Regions from separate parts of the Anaerostipes sp. CAG:276 genome, predicted to be linked through region 3. Evidence: predicted binding sites of a transcription regulator. Region 3 holds the regulator's gene; each other region holds the start of a gene.

Region 1 (6,754 bases), on a different contig from region 3:
GTCAGCATGTTTGGAGCGATCTCTCCTGTGTAAGCACCGCTCTCTTCATAGTACATGTTCTCAGCACCGATGTTGATGTTGCTTCCTTTTGCAGCTTCGATCGCTGCCGGAATACAGATTGCCGGTACGCAGAATACTACATCAGATGTTTCACTCGCTACCAATGGCTTTAATTCGTTTACTAAAGCTACGGTCTCGCTAGGTGTTTTGTTCATTTTCCAGTTTCCTGCTACGATTGTTTTACGCATAATGGTATACCCTCCGATTACTTTCCTTGATAGTTAAAATACTTATTTATCATTTGCCGCTGCAACACCCGGTAATTCTTTTCCTTCCAGGAATTCCAGAGATGCACCGCCGCCTGTGGAAATATGTGTCATCTTATCACCGAAACCAAGCTGGTTTACTGCTGCTGCGGAATCTCCTCCGCCGATGATCGTTGTAGCATCAATCTCAGCCAGTGCCTCTGCAACTGCCACAGTTCCTGCCGCAAAGTTCGGCATCTCGAAACATCCCATAGGTCCGTTCCATACAACTGTCTTTGCATCTTTTAAGGCATCCGCAAATAATGCTCTTGTCTTCGGTCCGATGTCAAGTCCCTGCCATCCTGCTTCAATTCCGCCTCTCTCTACGGTCTTGATGTTGGCGTCATTGGAGAAGTCATCTGCCACTACGGTATCAACAGGGATCAGCAGGTTCACACCTTTTTCTTTTGCTTTATCCATCATTTCTTTTGCATAGTCTAAGTAGTCAGCTTCCAGTAAGGAATCTCCGACTTCTTCTCCCAATGCTTTCATGAATGTATAAGCCATACCGCCGCCAATGATCAGTGTATCAACCTTGTCTAAAAGATTGTTGATAACAGAAATTTTAGAGGAAACCTTGGCTCCTCCTAAAATCGCTACCATAGGGCGTTCCGGATTGTTGACTGCATTTCCTAAGAAATCGATCTCTTTCTGCATTAAGTATCCTACAACTGCAGTGTCTACGAACTGTGTAACTCCCACGTTTGAACAGTGAGCCCTGTGAGCAGTTCCGAAAGCATCATTTACAAATACATCGCAGAGGCCTGCAAGTTCTTTGCTGAATTCTTCCCCGTTCTTTGTCTCTTCTGCTCTGTAACGTGTATTCTGGAGTAAAATGACATCTCCGTCCTGCATTGCATCTGCTGCTGCTTTCGCATTCGGTCCTACAACGTTATCGTCTGCTGCAAACTTTACTTCCTGACCTAATAACTCACTCAAACGTGCTGCTACCGGTGCAAGAGATAATTCCGGTTTTGGCTCTCCTTTCGGTTTTCCTAAATGAGAGCAGAGAATGAGTTTTCCGCCGTCTGCGATTAACTTCTTTAATGTAGGAAGGGCCGCAACCAAACGGTTTTCATCTGTGATCTTTCCGTCCTGAAGCGGAACGTTGAAGTCACAGCGCACTAAGACTTTCTTTCCTTTTACGTTGATATCATCTACTGATTTTTTGTTTAACATGTTCTTTCCTCCTGGGATTTCTTATAGGATTAAATCGAATGCCTATCCTGTCGGATCGCTTTCTTAAAATACAAGAAACAGGTCCGGTCCAAAAAGACCGGACCCGTTTGAGTCTTTATAACTGCACTGAATCGCGAAGCTTGTCCGCATCCACAATTATGCTAATTCTGCAAAGTATTTGATTGTTCTTACCATCTGGCTTGTGTAAGAGTTTTCATTGTCATACCAAGAAACTACCTGAACTTCGTATAATCCGTCACCAACTTCAGTAACCATTGTCTGAGTTGCATCGAATAAAGAACCATATTTGATTCCGATGATGTCAGAAGATACTAATTCTTCTTCTGTGTATCCGAAAGACTCTGTAGCTGCTGCTTTCATAGCTGCGTTGATTCCGTCAACAGTTACGTTGTCACCCTTAACTACTGCTGTTAAGATTGTTGTAGATCCTGTCGGAACCGGTACACGCTGAGCAGATCCAATTAATTTTCCGTTTAATTCTGGAATAACTAATCCGATAGCTTTTGCTGCTCCAGTAGAGTTAGGAACGATATTAACTGCTGCAGCACGTGCTCTTCTTAAATCACCTTTTCTCTGAGGTCCGTCAAGAGTCATCTGATCTCCTGTGTAAGCATGTACTGTTAACATGATACCAGACTGAACCGGTGCATACTTGTTAAGAGCATCAGCCATAGGCGCTAAGCAGTTTGTTGTACAAGAAGCTGCTGAGATGACTGTGTCTTCTTTTGTCAATGTTTCGTGGTTTACATTGTATACGATAGTTGGAAGATCGTTTCCAGCTGGCGCAGAAATAACAACTTTCTTAGCTCCTGCCTGAACGTGTGCAGATGCTTTGTCTTTAGATGTATAGAATCCTGTACATTCTAATACAACGTCTACGTCTAATTCTCCCCAAGGAAGTTTTGTTGCGTCTGCTTCTGCATAGATTTCAATTTCTTTTCCGTCTACTACGATTGAAGATTCTTTTGCTTCTACTTTGTCAGCTAATGCATATCTTCCCTGTGCAGAATCATACTTTAATAAGTGTGCTAACATCTTAGGATTTGTTAAATCGTTGATTGCTACAACTTCATAACCTTCAGCTCCGAACATCTGTCTGAATGCAAGACGTCCAATACGTCCAAATCCATTAATCGCTACTTTTACTGCCATCTCAATTCCTCCTAAGTCTTGAATGAATAATTTAATGTTGTCTGTCAATTGTCAATCTATTGACAAACTTCCTTTTTATTTTAAACAATATGTCCAAAAATATCAAGTCTATTTTAGCATTTCTCTCATGTATACAAAATCATATCTTTGTACAAGATTACCAAAAGCTTTATTTCTCATTCTCATCAATGATATAATTGGCAATATTGTCTGCATAGTCAGAAATACGCTCCAGACTTGTCATCATATCAATATAGATCACACCAGCCTCCGGCAGGCAGGATTCCCGTTCCAGCCGTTTAATATGCTGTTTCCGGTACTGTTTTTCTATTCTGTCTACTTCTTCCTCTCCCTGAATGGCCTGTTTCGCAATTTCCACATCATCTTTCTCAATCGCTCTGATGGCATAATCAAATGTTTTAATGACCTGTGCCGTCATTTTGTGCAATTCGTCCTTTGCCAGATCAGAAAATGCAATTTTGTCGTCATGCTTCGTCTGCATAAATTCGGCAATATTCTCTACGTGATCTCCCGCTCTTTCAATATCCGATATAGTGTAGAATAAATCCGTGACAATTTTACTCTGTTTCTCCGTCAGCGCCAGATTGCTGATCTTCACAAGATATCCGGTGATCATAGTTTCTAAATGATTGATGACCTTTTCATCCCTGAACACCTTGTCCAGCTGTTTCTCACTCGGCTGCGGATTCATAGCTTCCTTTGTAACGCGCTTCATATTCTTCAGAACGATGTCACCCATGCGCACTACTTCTTTGACTGCGTTTTCCACCGCAAAAGAAGGAGTTTCAAGAATACGCGGATCCAGATGGCGCAGCACCATCTCTTCTACTTCCTCGTCTTCCTCATCTTCCGGCTCTTCATGGATAATCAGTCCTGACAGTTTCACCAATACATTGGCGAACGGGAACAGCAGTACGGTAACTGATACATTGAAGATAGAATGGAAAATAGAGATCTCCGTACTCGAAATATGCTGCATAGCCAAATGGTCAAATACGCCGAAGAAAATGGTCATGATAATTCCATAGATAGCAGCTCCGATGATGTTAAAAGATAAATGGATCACCGCCGCCCTTTTTGCGGTTTTATTTGCTCCCGCACTGGATAAAAGAGCCGTGATACATGTACCGATATTCTGCCCCAGCGTAATAAAAACGGCGGAGCGCCAGTTTACAATGCCCTTCATGGCAAGTGTCTGGAGAATACCCACGGATGCGGAAGAACTCTGAATGATCGCTGTAACGACAGCTCCTACAAGAATTCCTAAAATAGGATTCCCCCCGAGAACTTCAAAAGCCTTTGCGAAAATAGGGCTGCTCTGATATACCCCGATGGAACTGGACATAAAAGAGAGTCCAATAAAGAGAACACCGAAACCTACGGCAATCTCTGCCTTCTGGTTTAACTTTTGTTTATTTGAAAAAGTTACAATAAATGCTCCGATGGCTAAAATCAGCGGTGCAAAAAATTCAGGTTTCAGCGCCCCTGCCCATTCATTTGCCGATACAAGCCATGCGGTGATCGTAGTTCCGACGTTCGCACCCATAATAACGCCTGCTGCCTGGGTAAGGTTCATGATGCCTGCATTCACAAAACCTACGACCATAACGGTAGTTGCCGAACTGCTCTGGATGATGGCAGTGACCAAAGCTCCCACTAAAACTCCTAAGAAGCGGTTGTTGGTCAGATATCCCAGCAGCTGCCGCATCTTATTGCCGGCAGTCTTCTGCAGTCCGTCCGCCATCACATTCATTCCATAGAGAAACATACCTAATCCGCCGGCAAAGGCAAACAGGTTCCCCAGATGATCTAATGTACTCATTTTTTTTCCTCCTGTATTAAACATCTTTAGTTTAACATAAGGTAATTGTTCATTTAAAGTAAAACTTTTGTAACTTATCTGATTTTCATGTATTTTTTTTAATAATTATATATAATAAGATTAAAACCAATCATATTTTTAAATATAAAGGAGACGCCATGATTCATTCAGACTTTCATTTACATACCAGTCACTCTTCTGACTCACAGGCTTCAATGGAATCCATGATCTTAAAAGCCATAGACCTTGGTCTCACCAAAATCTGTTTTACAGAACATCAGGATTACGGTTATCCTGAAAATAAAGAAAATTTTGATTTTCTGGTGGATCTACCCTCATATAAATCTGAATTATTATCATTAAAAGACAAATACAATGACCGGATAAAGATTTTATTCGGCGCCGAAATCGGACTGATGCCGACAACTTATGACAAATGCCGGGATTTTGCCCGCTCTGATGATTTTGATTTCATCATCGGTTCTACTCATATTGTTGACCAAATGGATCCATATGAACCTATATATTTTGAAACATATCCTGGAAAAAAAGGTCTTTTAAGATATTTAGAGGTGATACTCCAGAATGTCAAAGTCTATCATGACTACTGCGTATATGGTCATCTGGACTATGCCGTGCGCTATTGTCCCGATAAAAACTATCAGTTTATCTATCAGGATTACGCCGATTTGATCGAAGAAATTTTAAAAACCATCATAGAAGACGGAAAAGGGATCGAGGTCAACACCGGCGGATATAAGTATGGTCTTGGATATCCGAATCCCCATCCGGATATTCTCAAACGCTATTTGGAACTGGGGGGAGAGATTCTGACGATCGGCTCTGACGGACACTGTCCGGAGCATATGGCATACGACTTTCCAAAGCTCCGGGAACTCCTCACTTCTCTCGGCTTCCGGTTCTATACCATTTTCCAGAACCAGTCACCGGAATTTATTGAGCTTTAATATAAAAAAAGAAGGAAAATGTACATGTAATTACACTTTCCTTCTTTTTTCTGTCACTGAAGAATTTAAAATCCTCTCATCCATTCTTCTTTCAAATGCAGATTGCCCTGTATCGCCTCATCTAGCTTCGCGATCATTTTATCCCTGTCTTCATTCAAGGTTCCTCTCAAATTGACATAATTGGACGCATGGTTGGACCGGAAGATGCATCCCGGACAGTCCATATGTTCCAGCATCAATTTTGTCTCTTTCAGATTATCATAGGGAGTGATCAGTTCAAACTCTCCGCTTCTGATCTTTTCTTCCAGCGGAAGTCCGGGTTCTATCATCAATGTCAGCAGGCCTATATAATCCGGTTTCATTGCAGAAAAAACTTTCCCTGTATCAACCGCATGCTCCATCCACAGCTTTTTTCCTCCCAGCCCTGAAATAGCCGTCACTGACAGCCGGATACCCGCCTGTTTTATCTTGGATGCAGACTGTATCATCTCATCCGGCGTGGCTCCCTTTTTCATGAACTTAAGCACCTGGGCATTTCCCGATTCCAGGCCCATGTATACCATATCCAGACCGTTTTCTCTCAGTTCCCGGAGTTCCTCTTTCGTTTTGATCATCACACTCTTAGGGGAAGCATAGCAGGTGACCTGCCGGCACTCTGGAATTTCTTCACGAATATATTTAAGAATCTCGTTCAGATATTCATTTTTACAAATCAGGGCATCTCCGTCTGCGAGAAAAATCTTTCCGATTGAATTGTAGTACTCTCTTGCCTCCCTGAAATCGGCCAGAACATCCTGAAGCGGCCTCATCCTGAATCTTTTTTCTTTGTACATATTACAGAAGATACAGTCATTCTGGCTGCATCCGATGGTCACTTGTATGATCAGACTGTATGCCTCACTGGGCGGTCTGTACACCATTCCTTCATATTCCATTTGTCTTTCCTCCTGGTAACTTTCAGTTTTATTTTCGGTAAATGCAGATCCTTGCCCCTGATTCCGCATTTTTTATGATCTTCTTCATGTTCTTCCGGCTTACTGCAATACATCCTGCCGTGTACGGCTTCTTTCCTTTACAGTGGAGAAATATTGCAGATCCTTTTTTATATTTATGTTTTGGATTATAATTAAGAAACATTCCATAATAATAATGTGGTTTATAGTCAATCAGATGCTCTCCGCGGCAGCGGTGCTTCTTTTTTCTCACGTCTATCAGCCGATTATAATATTTTTTATCCCCGCACCAGTAGAGGTACTTATTGACTCTGGTATAATTCATCTTTGCAC
Region 2 (7,937 bases), on a different contig from region 3:
TTTATAAAAAAGACCTGAAGTTTCCCTCTCTTCCCATGTCTGAGGAAGGAAGGATTCACTTTCAGGATGTGAAGCGTATTTTCTCCGGTCTCCAATACGCCTGTATCATCTCATTTATCATAATCCCTGCAGGCCTTTTATGGAAGCGGGAAAAAAAGGATTTCCGTTTCTTAAAAAGGGCATCCGTCTCTGCCGCCGTGCTTCCGCTCCTTCTGGGAGTTCTCGTCTGGGCGGCCGGATGGGACAAGTCCTTCGTGACATTTCACGAGCTGGCCTTCTCCAATGATTACTGGATCTTCGATGAGGCTTTCGACCCTGTCATCACCATCCTGCCGGATGCCTTTTTTCTTCACTGCGCCCTTTTGATGGCCGTAGTCCTTATTCTGTTATGTGCCGTCTGCTTCCTCACAGGAAGACATCTGTGCCGCAGACAGGAATCTTAATAGTATCTTCCCAGTGCGTCCGCCGCAATGATCGCCGCATATACGTCCTCCGGTGTCACTTCAAACGGCATGTTGCCGAGAGTGTCGTCCGGAGAGCATGCGAGGCGTGCTACTTCCATGATCTGTTCTTCTTTTACTTCCTTGATTCCCAAATCTGCAAGGGTAGTCGGGAGTTCTGCTTCCTGACAGAATCCGAGGACTTCCTGAATCTCATCCTGATCCGCTCCTTCCAGAACCAGCTGTACCAGCGTTCCGAAGGCTACTTTTTCTCCGTGGTATAATTCATGGGTTTCCGGAATTGCTGTCAAGCCGTTATGGATGGCATGTGCCCCTGCCAGACCGCCGCTCTCAAATCCGATTCCTGAAAGATAAGTATTTGCCTCTATGATATGTTCTACTGCCTTCGTGCAGATATTTTCACGGACAGCAAGTTTCGCGTCAATCCCCTCATCAATCAAAGTTTCATAGCAAAGTTCAGCCAGTGCCATGGCCGCGCGTGTGATCTTTCCTCCCACACAGTTGGATGCGTCAGACTGCTGACAGGCTCTCGCTTCAAAGTAAGTTGCCAGAGCATCTCCCATACCGGCTACTAAAAGGCGTTCCGGAGCTTTGCTGACAATATCGGTGTCCACCAGCACCATGTTCGGGCTTGCCGGCAGAAACAGGTACTTTTCAAATACACCGTCATCCGTATAGATCACAGACAGTGCACTGCACGGCGCATCGGTAGATGCAATGGTCGGCACAATGATGACTGGCTTTTTCATGTAATAAGCCACTGCCTTTGCGGTATCATGGATCTTTCCTCCGCCGATTCCCACGATGACTTCGCTTCCTGCCTTTTCACACATGTCCATGACACGATTGATCTCTGTCATACAGCACTCGCCGTTAAAAGCCTCATATGTAATCTTGGCATCTTTTTGTCCTTTTGCGATGAAAGGCTCCACTCTTTTTCTTCCTGACGGACTTGTCAGAACAAAAAGGTTGGTTCCGTAGTTTTCCGCATATGTACAAAGGTTTTCCATCTCACCTTTTCCCTGGATATAACGGCTTGGACTTGCAATGATACTTGCCATAGTAATTTCCTCCTTGAATCCTTTGATTCTTATGAATCATTTGAAAAGTTAACCAGCGTCAATACATTTACTATACCATGAAGTTCCTTTCAAAATCCACCGTTGAATGTTAAAACTTTGTCACACAGACTGCTGATATGCTTTTGATTTTTTGGTCTTCCTATGTTATAATGATTTTTAACATAATTGTTACAATTATATTACGTCTTTTTTACAAAGGAAGGTTTCATGCTGAACAATAAAAAGATAAAAACAAAATCCATCAAAAATGCCGTTAAAAAAGCAAAACATCAGCCTAAATATATCCGAGCAGTATTTGAACGGGTCACCCTGCGCCTTGCTTTTCTTGCCCTTCTTGGAAGCATACTCTTTTCTGGGTTCCGTTTTTATCAGGGCCGGCAGCAAAATGTGAATGCCGCAAATGAAGTCAAACAGCAGTCTGATCATAAAAAAGCTTCCGCACAGACAAAGAAGGAGTCAAAGCAGTGGTATGACTACCGTGCGGTTGCACATGCTCTTGGAGAGATCGATGGTAAGGAGTATACGAACTCCAAAGATGCGTTTTTAAATTCCTATCAAAACGGTTTCAGGGTTTTTGAAGCTGACCTGATGCAGACTACGGATCATGTCATGGTCGCAAGGCATTATTGGGGAAAAGACCTGAGTGATCCGAAGAGCAAGGGCGGCAAACCTGTTTCCTATGCAAAGTTTAAAAATATTAAGCTGTACGGCAAATACACTTCTGTCTCATTGAAAGAACTCTTTGAACTGATGGACAAATATCCCGATACATATATTATAACAGACACCAAAGACAGTGATGCCGCAGCCGCAAAAAATGATTTCTCTGTCATTGTAAAGACAGCAAAAGAAATGAAGAAAGAATACCTTCTGGACCGGTTAATCGTACAGATTTACAATCAGCCAATGTATCACGCCATAAAACAGGTTCATCCGTTCCGTCACTTCCTTTATACCACTTATCAGCAGACGGATGTGGCGTTCAGCAAAATGATCAGGTTCTGCACTGCCAACGGCATTGAAGCTGTCACTGTCCCTGTGAGCAGTGTCAATGATTACCGGATGAAGCTTCTAAGTGACGCAGGCCTGTATTCTTTCACACATACTGTCAACAGTGTATATGAAGCCAAAGAATATATGAAACTCGGTGTCTACGGGGTTTATACAGATTTTCTGACAAATGCCGAGGTAGAAAAATGTTCTTTTTCTCTGAAGACAAAAGATTTCTTTGATAAACTTCAAAACGGCAAATAATCCTGCAAAAAGGACTGGCGCACTTTTTCCGTGTGCCAGTCCTTTCATTTCGTTTGCGTAAATTCTTACAGCAAAGATTTATAGATTGCAATAATATCTTCTAAACTTGCATCCTTTGGATTTCCAGGTGCACACGCATCTGCGGCCGCTGACTCTGAAAGGAACTGAATGTCCTCTTCTTTGACGATTTCTTTCAGATCCTGTGGAATTCCCACATCGATGGAGAGCTGTCTCACCGCGTCCACGGCAGCCTTCCTATATTCTTCCTGACTCATATCTTCTGTGCCTTCCACACCCATGGCCTTGGCGATGTACTTATATTTATCCCCTGTGGCATCAGCGTTGTATTCCATGACAGCCGGAAGAAGAATGGCATTTGCAACACCGTGCGGTGTATCATAGACTGCTCCCAGTGAATGAGCCATGGAGTGTACGATTCCCAGTCCTACATTTGAGAATCCCATTCCTGCCACATACTGTCCGAGAGCCATTCCCTCTCTGCCCTCTTCTGTATTTTCCACTGCACCCCGCAGATTCTGTGCGATCAGTTCAATCGCTTTCAGATGAAACATGTCTGTCATTTCCCATGCATCTTTTGTAGTATATCCTTCGATCGCATGGGTAAGGGCATCCATTCCGGTTGCGGCAGTCAGGCCCTTCGGCATAGAGGACATCATATCCGGATCGATGACGGCAATGACCGGGATATCATGGGTGTCTACACAGACGAATTTGCGTCTCTTTTCCACATCTGTGATGACATAGTTGATCGTAACCTCAGCTGCGGTTCCCGCGGTCGTCGGAACTGCGATGATTGGAACAGACGGATTCTTAGTTGGCGCCACGCCTTCCAGACTCCGCACATCTTCAAATTCCGGATTTGCAATGATGATTCCGACAGCCTTGGAAGTATCCATAGACGATCCGCCTCCAATGGCGATCAGATAATCTGCACCTGACTCCTTAAATGCAGCCACACCTGTCTGAACGTTTTCGATCGTAGGATTTGGTTTAATGTTGGAGTAAACCTCATATTCGCATCCCGCCTCATCCAACACGTCTGTTACTTTCTTTGTAACGCCGAACTTTACCAGGTCAGGGTCCGAACAGATGAATGCCTTTTTGAAGCCTCTTGCTCCGACTTCTGCTGCGATTTCCCGGACTGCACCTTTTCCGTGATAGGACGTTTCATTCAATACAATACGCTTTGCCATAACAACCTCCTTAAGATACCTTTGATTTATCGTGATTCTTTCATTATCAGTTTACCTCCGGGCGGAACAGGCGGACAAGTGACACATTTCCCATAATGTCAAAAAAGTGACACTTCCCTAAAAGTGTCACTTTTTAAAGTCATTCAAAAGTTCTGCAAGTTCCGGAGGCAGAGCCCTGACCAGAAGCTCTGCCATGTCTTCCGTGCTCCGCTTCATTCCGCCGGTTACCCACTGAACCGTCATGGCGATCGATCCCCGGCAGTACATTTCCAAAAGGAATTTGATATCCGGCGGGATCTCTTTCTGATATTTCTTTTTTATAATATCCTTGTAAAATTCATAGATAAAATCAAAATCATGCTGGAGCAGTGAGTTATGATCCTCTGATTTAAAGGCCGCCGTGAAGAAGCAGCGCTCTCCTTTGATAAATTCAAACTTCTTGATCAGTCCTTCCCTGAGTGTAAGGCTCACACCCATCTGTCGGAAAGATACGATGGCAAGTTTATCAAAATACCAGTTGATCAAATCATACTTGTCCTTAAAATTCCTGTAAAATGTCTGTCTTGTCACATCACACCGCTCTACGATCTGTTTTACCGTGATCCGGTCCACAGGCGTAAAAACCATCAGTTCCCTGACGGCACCTGCCAGTTTGTATTTTGTTTTTTCCGATGCATCCATGAAACTCACCTCATTTGTCCGCCAGTGCTTCCCTCAAAAAAACTCAGCTGTGTAATGACGCAGGACTCGGCTTTTCTTTCCGTTATCTTATCGAACTGATCCGTCTTTCCGCATAACATCAGAGCCTCCGGCCGGTACTGTGCCGCAGTTTGATTTACAAATTCTCTGCTGTGGCCGGCATAACAGTACAGACAGCCTGCCGGACAGGTATCATAACTTCCGATATCAATACTCTCTGCGCATCCACACTCCGGCCTTTGATTTTTATCTTTATCCACAGAAATCTTCATTCCAATAAGCTTTTCCACAAGTACTCTGTCGATACAGCTGCCCGGTCTGATGCCGAAGCCGGAAAGGTCATAGTGCTCCGCACAGGTCACCGCAGTCATACCATGATTTCCCGCGGAGGTCCCTGCTCTCTGAGCAAATTGAAAGACTTCTTCTTCGGTGGGCCGGCGTATTCCCTCCTGTGTCATCCGTCTGCTTATTTTCCGGTACATATCTAAAAAACTGATCACCGCCTGTTTTGTATATCCCTCCAGGGCTTCTGCCATGGATTCAAACGTATGAATATGCCATTCTATAGAATAATCTTTGCTGATCAGCACAGGATCATAGCGCCATATAACCCGTTCATTCCCGATCTTTTCGGACAGCTCCTGAAACAGGGGAATCAATTCTTTTTTCTTATCGGGCATTCCCGGTTCTATATCCTTTCCGTATCCATTGAGTGTAAATTGAAAATAAAATGGATACTCATAAAGCTCTCCTAAATACTTCATAAAATTTTCAGGATTCTTTGTCCAGAACACGATACAGTCAATGTTTTCTCTGGAAAGCAGAATTTTGCTGACTTGTTTTGGATTCACCGGATTCCTCACGAGAACAAAACCATCCCGAAGCCGGTTGATGAACCATTCTCCATAAAAAGCCGGAACATCGGTCCTTCTGCTGACACTCAATATCATAAGCAGTCTCCCTGTCAGATTCATTACCACTGGTTCTTTCACTGGCTTCATTGTACCACGGTTTTCGGGGAGATTCCATATTTTCTTCTTGACACTCAGAACTGTAACTGCTATGATTACAATATAAACTGTAACTCAAAATATTACACATCCGAAAAGACAGAGGGGAGATCAGCCGATGAACAGCGAATTTACGATAGCAGTCCACGCACTCGTTTTTTTAAACCATAAAAGAGAAAGCGTATCCAGCGACAAGCTGGCCGCCAATATCTGTACGAACCCGGCCAGAGTCCGAAAGATCATGGGAAAACTCAAGAAAAAGGGGCTGATTTCTACAAAAGAAGGGGTGGTGGGAGGATATCTGTTTGACCTGGACCCATCCAAAGTAACTCTTTATGATGTCAGCAGTGCCCTGGATGTTCCCTTTGTCTCTTCTTCCTGGCGGAGCGGCGGCAGCGATCTGCCCTGTCTGGTGGCTTCCGGCATGGCAGGCATTATGGATGATATTTACGGCACACTGGATCAGTTATGCAAAGATTATTTGAAACAAGTAACCATTCAAACCATCGATCAAAAGATCTTCGGTTCATCCACAGTAAAGGAGAATGAAAATGAAAAAATATGACGCAGTGATCATTGGTTTCGGAAAAGGCGGAAAAACTTTGGCAGGCACGCTTGCAGCAAACGGAAAGAACGTCGCTCTTATTGAAAAGGATGCTGACATGTACGGAGGAACCTGCATCAATGTTGGATGTATCCCATCCAAATCATTTGTGACGAGCGCAGCTTTTTCTGCAAAGCTTGATTCTTCTTTTGAAGAAAAGGCAAAGCTGTACCGGAAGGCTGTTGAAAAAAAGACAAGGCTGACAGCTGCATTAAGAGATAAAAACTATCACAAGGTCGCAGACCTTGAGAATGCAGATGTTTATAACGGAACTGCTTCCTTTCTGGACAGCAGGCATGTGGCCGTGGCTTTACAGGGTGAAACACTGGAATTGGAAGCAGATCAGATTTTTATCAATACGGGAGCCCGCCCGTTTGTCCCTCTGATCGAGGGTCTCTCAGACAGCCGCCGGGCATATATCAGTGAGACTATACTTTCTTTGGAGGAACTGCCAAAGCGTCTTGTCATCATCGGCGGCGGCTATATCGGCATGGAGTTTGCTTCTATCTACACCAACTTCGGCTCTAAAGTTACTGTCATCCAGGACGGGGAAGTATTTCTTCCGAGAGAAGACCGGGATATTGCCGATGCTGTCGCAGAAAGCTTGAAAGAACGCGGAGTAAGACTTCTGCTCTCCACAAAAATAAATTCCGTCCGTGATGAAGAGACTGAAACGGTTGTGTCTGTGGAAACGCCGGAGGGCGGTGAAAAAATTTCAGCGGACGCCGTTCTTATCGCCACTGGACGCCGCCCCAACGTAAATGATCTGAACCTTGACGCTGCCGGTGTGGAATTGACTCCCCGCAGTGCAGTCAAAACAGACGAATTTCTTGAGACAAATGTTCCGGGCATCTATGCAATGGGCGACGTAGTCGGAGGACTTCAGTTCACTTACATTTCCCTGGATGATTTCCGCATTGTAAAATCACAGGTTCTGGGAGATAAAAAACGAACCATAAAGAACCGCGGCGCCGTACCGTACAGTGTCTTTTTAGATCCTCCGTTTTCCAGAGTGGGACTGAGCGAGACCGAGGCCGCTGAGCAGGGTTATGAATATAAAATTGCGAAACTTCCCGCTGCTGCCATCCCAAAGGCAAATGTCCTCGGACAAAAAACCGGGCTTTTAAAAGCCGTGATTGATACGAAGACAAACGAGATTTTAGGCGCTCATCTGTTCTGTGCCGAATCTCACGAAATGATCAACCTGATCAAACTCGCTATGGATGTACATCTTCCATATACTGTGCTGAGAGATACAATCTACACCCATCCGACCATGAGCGAGGCACTCAACGACTTATTTAACATCTAGGAGACTTTATGCAGTATTTAATTTCATTTTTAGAAGGTATCGTAACCTTTATATCACCCTGTCTGCTGCCGATGCTCCCTATCTATATTTCTTATTTTGCGGGAGAGACAACAGACCGCCCAAGACACAAAGCCTTGCCTAATGCCATAACGTTTGTTGCGGGATTTACCCTGGTTTTTATCCTTCTGGGTGCCTTCGCGGGAACTCTCGGAGGGCTGCTCACCTCACATAAAATGATTGTCAACATAATCACCGGACTGATCGTCATCATCTTTGGTCTGAATTTTACCGGAGCGCTTAA
Region 3 (7,937 bases):
TGTCTTGTCCTTCTCGTCCGCACATGCAAAGTGTGTAAAAATTCCCTGAATTTTAATATTAGGAAGTTTTTGAATACGCTGTACCTGCCCGACCGATTCCTCCGTGGGCTTAAAACCAATCCGGTTCATTCCGGTATCCACTTTGATATGTATCCTGGCGTCCTTCTTCATTGTAACTGCAAATTTAGAGATCGCCTCCGCCATCTCATAAGAAAATACCGTCTGTTCAATTTCATGCTGGATCAATGAAGCATACTGATATTCCGAAGTATATCCGAGAATTAGGATCGGTTTTGTGATTCCCTGTTTTCTCAGAGCGATCCCTTCCTCAATGATCGCCACCGCAAAACCGTCGACGCCGATCTTATTCAATGCCTTCGCCACCGGGACCGCCCCGTGTCCGTAGCCGTCGGCTTTGATCACCGGCATAATCTTTGTATCCGGCCCCACAAGTTTTTTTATCTCACTGATATTATGGCAGACCGCATCCAGATCAATGGCTGCGTATACCCTATAATACTGATTCATCGCTGATTCCTCCTAAAATACTGCTGATTGACTCAATGATGTCTGATGCCAGCATGCTGTTGTGTCCAAAAATTTCTGCGGCATGGTCTCCTGCAAGCCCATGGATATAGACACCAAGGGCGGCAGCCTCAGAACATTCCATGCCTCTCCCTAGGAGGCTTGCGATCATGCCGCTTAAGACATCGCCGCTCCCCCCTGTGGCCATTCCATTGTTTCCGCTGCTGTTATAATAAACAGGCCGGCTGCCTGACACTACAAGCGTTGCCGCATCTTTCAGCACAACAGTGGCGCGGAATCTGTCCGAAAGCTTCTGTCCCGCATCCGTCAGAGTTTCTTTCACCTGCTCTGCGGATATTCCAAGGAGCCTTGCAGCTTCCAGAAGATGCGGTGTGAAAACGCACCCTCCCGGATGATCGATCTCCATTCCATAACGGCTGACCGTATTCAGGCCGTCCGCATCCAGCAAAAGAGGCTTTGTTCCGCGCTGTAAAACTTCTTCTAATAATTCTTTGGTCCGCTCTGAGACTCCCATTCCGGGTCCGAATAAGATACAGTCACACCATTCGAGGGCATCTTTTACATCCTCATATGTCCCGAACAGCACTTCCGGAAGCATGGACTGCAGAATCGGACGGTTGGCTTCGCAGGAAATCACCTTTACCAGTCCGCTGCCCATGCGCAGGGCACTCTTTGCCGAAAAATAAGCAGCCCCAGACATCGTCTCATTTCCTGCTATGATCAGGACTTTTCCGTAGGTGCCCTTGTGAGAATCCGCAAAACGGCCCGGAAGTCTTTCTAAATCTTTCCTATCGTATGTGAAGCCCCCTGCATGTTTCTTCAAAACAGAATCAAAGAAACCGATCTTTTCTACATACAGCCGGCCCGCATATTCTTTTCCCGGATAGAGCAGATGTCCTGCCTTGGGACCGCCGAAGGTCACCGTAGCGTCTGATTTTACGGCGCATCCAAGGACTTTTCCCGTATCCCCGCTGATTCCGGAGGAAATATCGACTGACATGACTTTAGCTCCGCTTCCATTAATCCTTTCCACAGCAGTACGGTATGTCCCCGATACCTCTCTGGAAAGGCCTACGCCAAACAGTCCTTCCAAAATCCAGTCATAATCCTTATAATCTATCTCTTCTTTTTGCTCATATCCAAGCCGTGCAAGGATATCGTACTGCGTCTTTAAGTCTGCGGATGCCTGAGACAGATCCCCTACGACTGTAAAATCCACTGAATACCCTTCTTCCAGAAGGATTCTGGCCGCAGCCAGCGCATCTCCCCCGTTATTTCCGCATCCTGCCACAGAAAGAATCCTGTTATTTTTTCTGACTGTTTCCATGAGCCTTCGGGCAATTTTTTCGCTGGCCCTCTCCATCAGCACCAGGCCAGGAATCCCTATCTTCTGTATGGTCTCCTTATCAACATCCTGCATTTCCTGATTTTTTAAAACATATTTCATAGACACTCTCCTATGACAAAAGCCTGTGCCAGCCCCCCTGTGTTCGTAACCGACACATGAAATTTCGTAATCTTCCTATCTGATGCCATTTTTTCGGCTCTGCCTGTGAGTTTCACATAAGGTGCTCCTTTTGAATTCCGAAACACTCCGATCTCATAGGGCTCCAATCCGAAGAAGCCGGTTCCAAATACCTTGGAAACGGCTTCTTTAACTGCAAAATTACCAGCAAGAGTCGTACTGTTTAAACCTGCGCATGCCAGTTCCTCTTCTGAAAAAATCCGGCTCAGGCGGTTCTTTCTCTCCACCATCTTCTGTACCCGCCCGATTTCTATCAGGTCAGTTCCTATACCGACAATCATGGCGTTCCTCCCGTCTTTACTCCGCGCCTTCGCTGTCTTCCCTGCTGTGAATATTGTAAGTCAGCGTCATGAGGCTTTCTGCCAAATGGACATTCTCCACGGTCACACTGTCCGGCAGCGTGAGATCCACAGGGGCAAAGTTCCAAAATCCTTTGATGCCCCACGACACAAGATCTTTGGCAATCTTCGGCGCCTGGTCCTGCGGAAGCGTGAGGGCTGCAATCTTGATCTCATGATTCTTTATAAACTCTTCCATATCGTCAATATCGTGCACTTCCACTCCGTGCACCGTGATGCCGATCAGCTTCGGATTCACATCGAACAGCGCAATCACCTGAAAACCAATGCTGTTATTGTTAAAATCCTGATAATTAGCCAATGCCTGCCCCAGATTGCCGGCACCAACGATGATCATCTGATTGCTTTTGTCAAGTCCCAGAATCTTTCCGATCTCCACGTAAAGATTTTCTACATTGTAGCCGTATCCTTGCTGCCCGAAACCTCCAAAATTATTCAGGTCCTGCCGGATCTGGGATGCAGTTACTTTCATCCTCTCGCTCAGCTCTTTGGATGAGATCCTCGTAATATTTTTTGCTTTCAAAGCCCCCAAATAACGGTAATATCTAGGTAATCTCTTTATAACTGCCGGTGATATATTCTTATCCATTGATGACATTATTACCCTCCCACTTATTTTATTAACTACTCAAATTAAATAAATTATATAAGATTGTCTAATATCTGTCAAACTTTTCAGTGCGTTTTTTCAGAAATTATGTTATGCTTATAAAGAATTTTTACAGCTTAGAAATTTTGAAGGAGTGCACTATGGTTTTATCTTGTCAGAATATACATAAAACATTTGTCGACCAGGAAGTCCTGAAAGGAATTTCCTTTCATATCAATGAAAAGGACCGGCTTGCCGTCATCGGCTTAAACGGTGCCGGAAAGTCCACCCTGCTCAAGATCATCATGGATCAGATGACACCCGATGACGGGGAGATCCACAAAAAGAAGGACGCCGATATCGGCTATCTCGCACAGCATCAGGACCATACTTCTTCCCGCACCATTTATGAAGAGCTTTTGACCATAAAACAGGATGTGATCGAACTGGACAAAAAACTCCGCTCTCTGGAGCATATGATGAAGCATTTAAGCGGCACAGAGCTCGAAGAAAAGATGGAGGAATACACCAGGGCCACTCATTTATTTGAACAGAAAAACGGTTTTGCTTATAAAAGTGAGATCACAGGAATCTTAAAAGGACTCGGGTTTCAAGAGGAAGATTTTCAAAAAAAAATCGAGACTCTGTCCGGAGGACAAAAGACAAGGGTCGCTCTCGGAAAACTCCTGCTGATGAAGCCAGAGATCCTTCTCCTGGATGAGCCTACCAACCATTTGGATGTAGATTCGATCCAGTGGCTGGAAACCTATTTAAGCCACTATGAGGGCGCTGTCATCCTGGTCTCCCATGACCGGTATTTCCTGGACAAGATCGTCAACAAAGTCATGGAGATTGAGTCGGGTCACGCGATGCTCTTTGACGGCAACTACACTTCTTTTATTAAAAAAAGGGATCAGGTAAAGGCAATCCGCTTGAAGGAGTACGAAAACCAGCAGCAGGAGATCCGTCACCAGAAGGCGGTCATTGAAAAACTAAAACAATTTAACCGGGAAAAATCCATCCGCCGGGCCGAGAGCCGTGAAAAGATGCTGAACAAAATTGATGTGATCGAAAAGCCTGTGGAAGTCGACGGAAAAATGCGCTTTGCCATCGAACCGTCGGTGATCAGCGGAAACGATGTCTTAACGGTGGAACATCTGGAAAAAAGTTTCGGGCCGCATATGCTGTTTTCCGATATAAATTTTGAAATATTTCGCGGTGAGCGCGTGGCATTGATCGGCGCCAACGGAACCGGCAAGACTACGATGTTAAAAATCATCTGCAAACAAATTGCCAAAAACAAAGGACTGATTAAGCTCGGTTCCCAAGTTTCCATCGGATATTACGATCAGGCACAGGACAACCTGCATCCGGATAAGACAATCTTCGAGGAGATATCTGATTCCTTTCCGGAACTGACCAACACAAAAATCAGAAATACACTGGCTGCTTTCCTTTTTAAAGGAGAAGATGTCTTTAAACTTGTTTCTTCCTTAAGCGGCGGTGAAAAGGGACGGGTATCTCTTGCGAAACTTATGCTTTCCCATGCCAATTTTCTGATTCTTGATGAGCCTACCAACCACCTGGACATTCACTCCAAAGAAATCCTGGAATCCGCCCTGTCCCAGTACACAGGCACGGTTCTTTACGTGTCTCACGACCGCTATTTTATCAACAAGACAGCCACAAGAATTTTGGAACTCTCTCCGAAAGACGGTCTGCACTCTTATCCGGGCGACTACCAGCACTATCTTATCGAAAAGGAGAAGGAAGGCACGAAAGAGGTACAGAACGCTGAAACTGAGTCTGTATCCGATACGAAGCTGAGCTGGCAGAAGCAAAAGGAAGAAGACGCAAAGCGTCGGAAAAGAGAAAACCGCCTGAAAAAAATAGAACAGGAAATCGAGGAACTGGAAGCGGAAAGCACAAAGCTTGACGAAGAAATGTGTCTGCCGGAGAACGCAGTCAACACAAAGAAACTGCTGGAACTCTCCGCTGCCAAAGTCCGGAATGAGGAACATCTGGAAACCCTTTATGAAGAATGGGAGACCCTGTCAGAAGAAACTGAGTGAAAATGCCATGGTATTTTTACAAAAATTTGTTATAATAGACTAAGTACCATTTTTAGGAGGTTACAAAATGAAATTAATATCGTTTGCTGTGCCGTGTTATAATTCCCAGGAATATATGAGACACTGCATAGATACATTGCTGACCGGAGGAGACAAAGTTGAGATCCTCATCATAGACGATGGTTCCACGGACAATACCGGCATGATCGCCGATGAATATGAAAACAAATATCCCGGTATCTGCCGGGCGATCCATCAAAAGAACAAAGGCCACGGCGGTGCAGTAAACACTGGTATCGCTCATGCCAAAGGGATTTATTTTAAGGTGGTGGACAGTGACGACTGGGTAAACGAACATGCCTATGAGGAAATCTTCAATCAATTAGAGACCTTTTACCGCCAGGGAACCATTATAGACATGTTTATGTCAAACTATGTCTATGAGAAACAGGGTGTGAAGAGAAAAACCGTGATTCATTACCGCCATACGATCCCGGTTGAACAGATTTTTACCTGGGATGATGTAAAGCGTTTTCCTCTGAGTCAGTACATTCTCATGCATTCCGTCATTTACCGTACTTCTCTTCTCCATGAGTGCCGTCTGTGCCTGCCGGAACATACTTTTTATGTAGACAACCTTTACGTTTTCAAACCGCTTCCATATGTGAAGACGATTTACTATCTGGATGTAAATTTTTACCGCTACTTCATCGGAAGGGACGATCAGTCTGTCAATGAAGCCAATATGATCAAACGGATCGACCAGCAGTTTTTTGTCACCAAAGCCATGATCGATTATATGAGCAGCTTTGAGCTGGTAAACAAGCCGTTATACCGCTACATGAAACACTATCTGAGCATCATCATGACGGTATCATCTGTCATTGCCATCAAATCCGGCATACCGGAGCATCTTCAGATGAAGAAGGAACTCTGGAAGTACCTGAAATCGAAAAACACAAAACTATACCGTCAGATCCGGGGATCTCTTGTTGGAAATGCCGTAAACCTCCCGGGCTACGGAGGCCGGAAAGTTGTCATCGCAGCTTACAAAGCAGCACGGAAGTTCATTGGATTTAATTAAATCAGTCGAAAAATGACATTGGGAACCATCAAACCAATGTCATTTTTTATTCTGTAAGAAAATTGTAACGCGGAGTCCAAAACCCTCCACTATATCACCATATTTCTGATCTGTGTTATGCTGGAGCCATGAATGGAGGTTTTTACATGAATACTTATAAAACATCTGAGGTTGCAAAGCTCATAGGAATTCATCCCAATACTGTCCGGCTGTACGAAAACGCAGGGCTGATCTCAAAACCGGAACGGCAGAGCAATGGATACCGCATTTTTACTGATCTTAATATTGAGCAGTTCCGGCTGGCCCGGCTGGCTTTTCAAATGGAGGTACTGCAGAACGGACTGAGAAAAAAGGCTGTCCGGATTGTAAAAACAGCGGCATCCTGTGATTTTCCCAGGGCTCTGGTATTGGCAGAAGAATACCTGGCACAGATCAGAAAGGAACAAGCCAATGCCGAAGAGGCAGTCGAAATCGTAACAGAGATTTTATCCGGCGGATCACAGGAACATACCCATCCCATGAAACGCAGGGAAGTCTCCCGGTATCTCGGCATTTCTATGGATGCTCTGAGAAATTGGGAAATGAACGGCCTTTTGACTGTAAAACGCAGGCAGAATGGATACCGCATATATACGAGTCAGGATATACAGAGGCTCAAAATCATTCGCTCCCTGAGGTGTGCAAATTATTCTTTGGAATCCATTCTGCGTCTGCTTGGGCACCTGTCAAAAAATCCCGGGATTGATATCAAAGAAGTTTTGGATACTCCCAATAAAGATGACGAAATTATTGCGGTGTGCGACAAACTGGTTACTTCTCTGCTGACTGCCGAGAATAATGTTTTGAAAATGATATGCAGCTTAAAAAGAATGAAAAAACAATTTTCTTAAACCCTCCACTTTACCACCAATGTTTTCGTTGGTGGTATTCTTTTTTTACAATAAAACAAGGAGGTATCCTTCATGAATGAAGTGATCAAAGCAGAAAAATTATGTAAAACCTACAACAAAACGCCTGCGGCAGACAATATCAGTTTATCCGTAAAGCGCGGAACAGTTTTCGGCCTGATCGGGGCCAATGGCGCAGGCAAGAGCACAACGATTGAATGCATTTTAGGTACAAAGACGGCAGACAGCGGAACCATATCCATTCTGGGAATGAATCCGCAGACATCCAGAAAGCAGCTGTTTCAAAAGGTAGGTGTCCAATTTCAGGAGGCAGCTTATCAGGATAATATTACCGTCTCAGAACTTTGTGAAGTTACCGCTGCTCTCTATCAGGAATCCGCAGATCCGAAAAAACTACTGCAAAAGTTTGGAATTTCCGAAAAAGCCAAAAGCCAGATCAAAGATTTATCCGGCGGCGAGAAACAAAGACTATTTATTATCCTCGCACTCATACCCAATCCTGAAGTTGTCTTTTTGGACGAGCTGACGACCGGTCTGGACGCCAGGGCCAGACGCCAAGTGTGGAATATACTCTCCTCACTCAAGGAAGATGGACTGACGATTTTCCTGACGTCCCATTTTATGGATGAGATCGAGAACCTGTGTGACTGCATCTGTATTTTAAAAAAGGGAAACATCATATTTTACGGTACGGCGGCGGAGGCAGTTGCATCGAGTCCTTTTGATCATTTTGAAGACGCTTATCTTTGGTATACAGACGAGGAGGAATGAATTGATGAAAACTTTTAAGACAATGCTGAAAACAGAATTAAAATTATCTCTGAGAGGAATGGATATGTTTATTTTTGCAATCT

The links. The regulator Rex, encoded in region 3, represses fermentation and respiration genes when NADH is low (regulators of the CRP and FNR family bind a similar motif). The targets are predictions, from matches to a motif close to ATTGTTAANTANTTAACAAT.
Region 1: gap (type I glyceraldehyde-3-phosphate dehydrogenase) is a predicted target of Rex. The motif match lies at 2,705-2,724, and genes of this name have one in related genera.
Region 2: QVP35_RS12470 (glycerol dehydrogenase) is a predicted target of Rex. The motif match lies at 1,628-1,647, and genes of this name have one in related genera.

Annotation. Positions count from the first base shown of each region.
Region 1 covers NZ_FR889207.1:101-6,854, reverse strand. Annotated here, with positions in the region: gene tpiA (triose-phosphate isomerase) at 1-251, opposite strand, end outside; gene QVP35_RS15260 (phosphoglycerate kinase) at 291-1,484, opposite strand; gene gap (type I glyceraldehyde-3-phosphate dehydrogenase) at 1,641-2,657, opposite strand; gene QVP35_RS15250 (Na/Pi cotransporter family protein) at 2,827-4,500, opposite strand; gene QVP35_RS15245 (histidinol-phosphatase HisJ family protein) at 4,659-5,468, shown strand; gene QVP35_RS15240 (radical SAM protein) at 5,534-6,403, opposite strand; partial or broken gene QVP35_RS15235 (L,D-transpeptidase family protein) at 6,432-6,754, opposite strand, start outside.
Region 2 covers NZ_FR889200.1:26,211-34,147, forward strand. Annotated here, with positions in the region: gene QVP35_RS12465 (TIGR01906 family membrane protein) at 1-443, shown strand, start outside; gene QVP35_RS12470 (glycerol dehydrogenase) at 440-1,522, opposite strand; gene QVP35_RS12475 (phosphatidylinositol-specific phospholipase C/glycerophosphodiester phosphodiesterase family protein) at 1,751-2,797, shown strand; gene fucO (lactaldehyde reductase) at 2,863-4,011, opposite strand; gene QVP35_RS12485 (TetR/AcrR family transcriptional regulator) at 4,138-4,692, opposite strand; gene QVP35_RS12490 (DUF1848 domain-containing protein) at 4,698-5,660, opposite strand; gene QVP35_RS12495 (RrF2 family transcriptional regulator) at 5,839-6,285, shown strand; gene QVP35_RS12500 (FAD-dependent oxidoreductase) at 6,272-7,636, shown strand; gene QVP35_RS12505 (cytochrome c biogenesis CcdA family protein) at 7,645-7,937, shown strand, end outside.
Region 3 covers NZ_FR889177.1:28,745-36,681, forward strand. Annotated here, with positions in the region: gene alr (alanine racemase) at 1-528, opposite strand, end outside; gene QVP35_RS02745 (bifunctional ADP-dependent NAD(P)H-hydrate dehydratase/NAD(P)H-hydrate epimerase) at 512-1,993, opposite strand; gene acpS (holo-ACP synthase) at 1,990-2,352, opposite strand; gene QVP35_RS02755 (redox-sensing transcriptional repressor Rex) at 2,369-3,028, opposite strand; gene QVP35_RS02760 (ABC-F family ATP-binding cassette domain-containing protein) at 3,181-5,091, shown strand; gene QVP35_RS02765 (glycosyltransferase family 2 protein) at 5,159-6,175, shown strand; gene QVP35_RS02770 (MerR family transcriptional regulator) at 6,322-7,065, shown strand; gene QVP35_RS02775 (ABC transporter ATP-binding protein) at 7,138-7,854, shown strand; gene QVP35_RS02780 (ABC transporter permease) at 7,859-7,937, shown strand, end outside.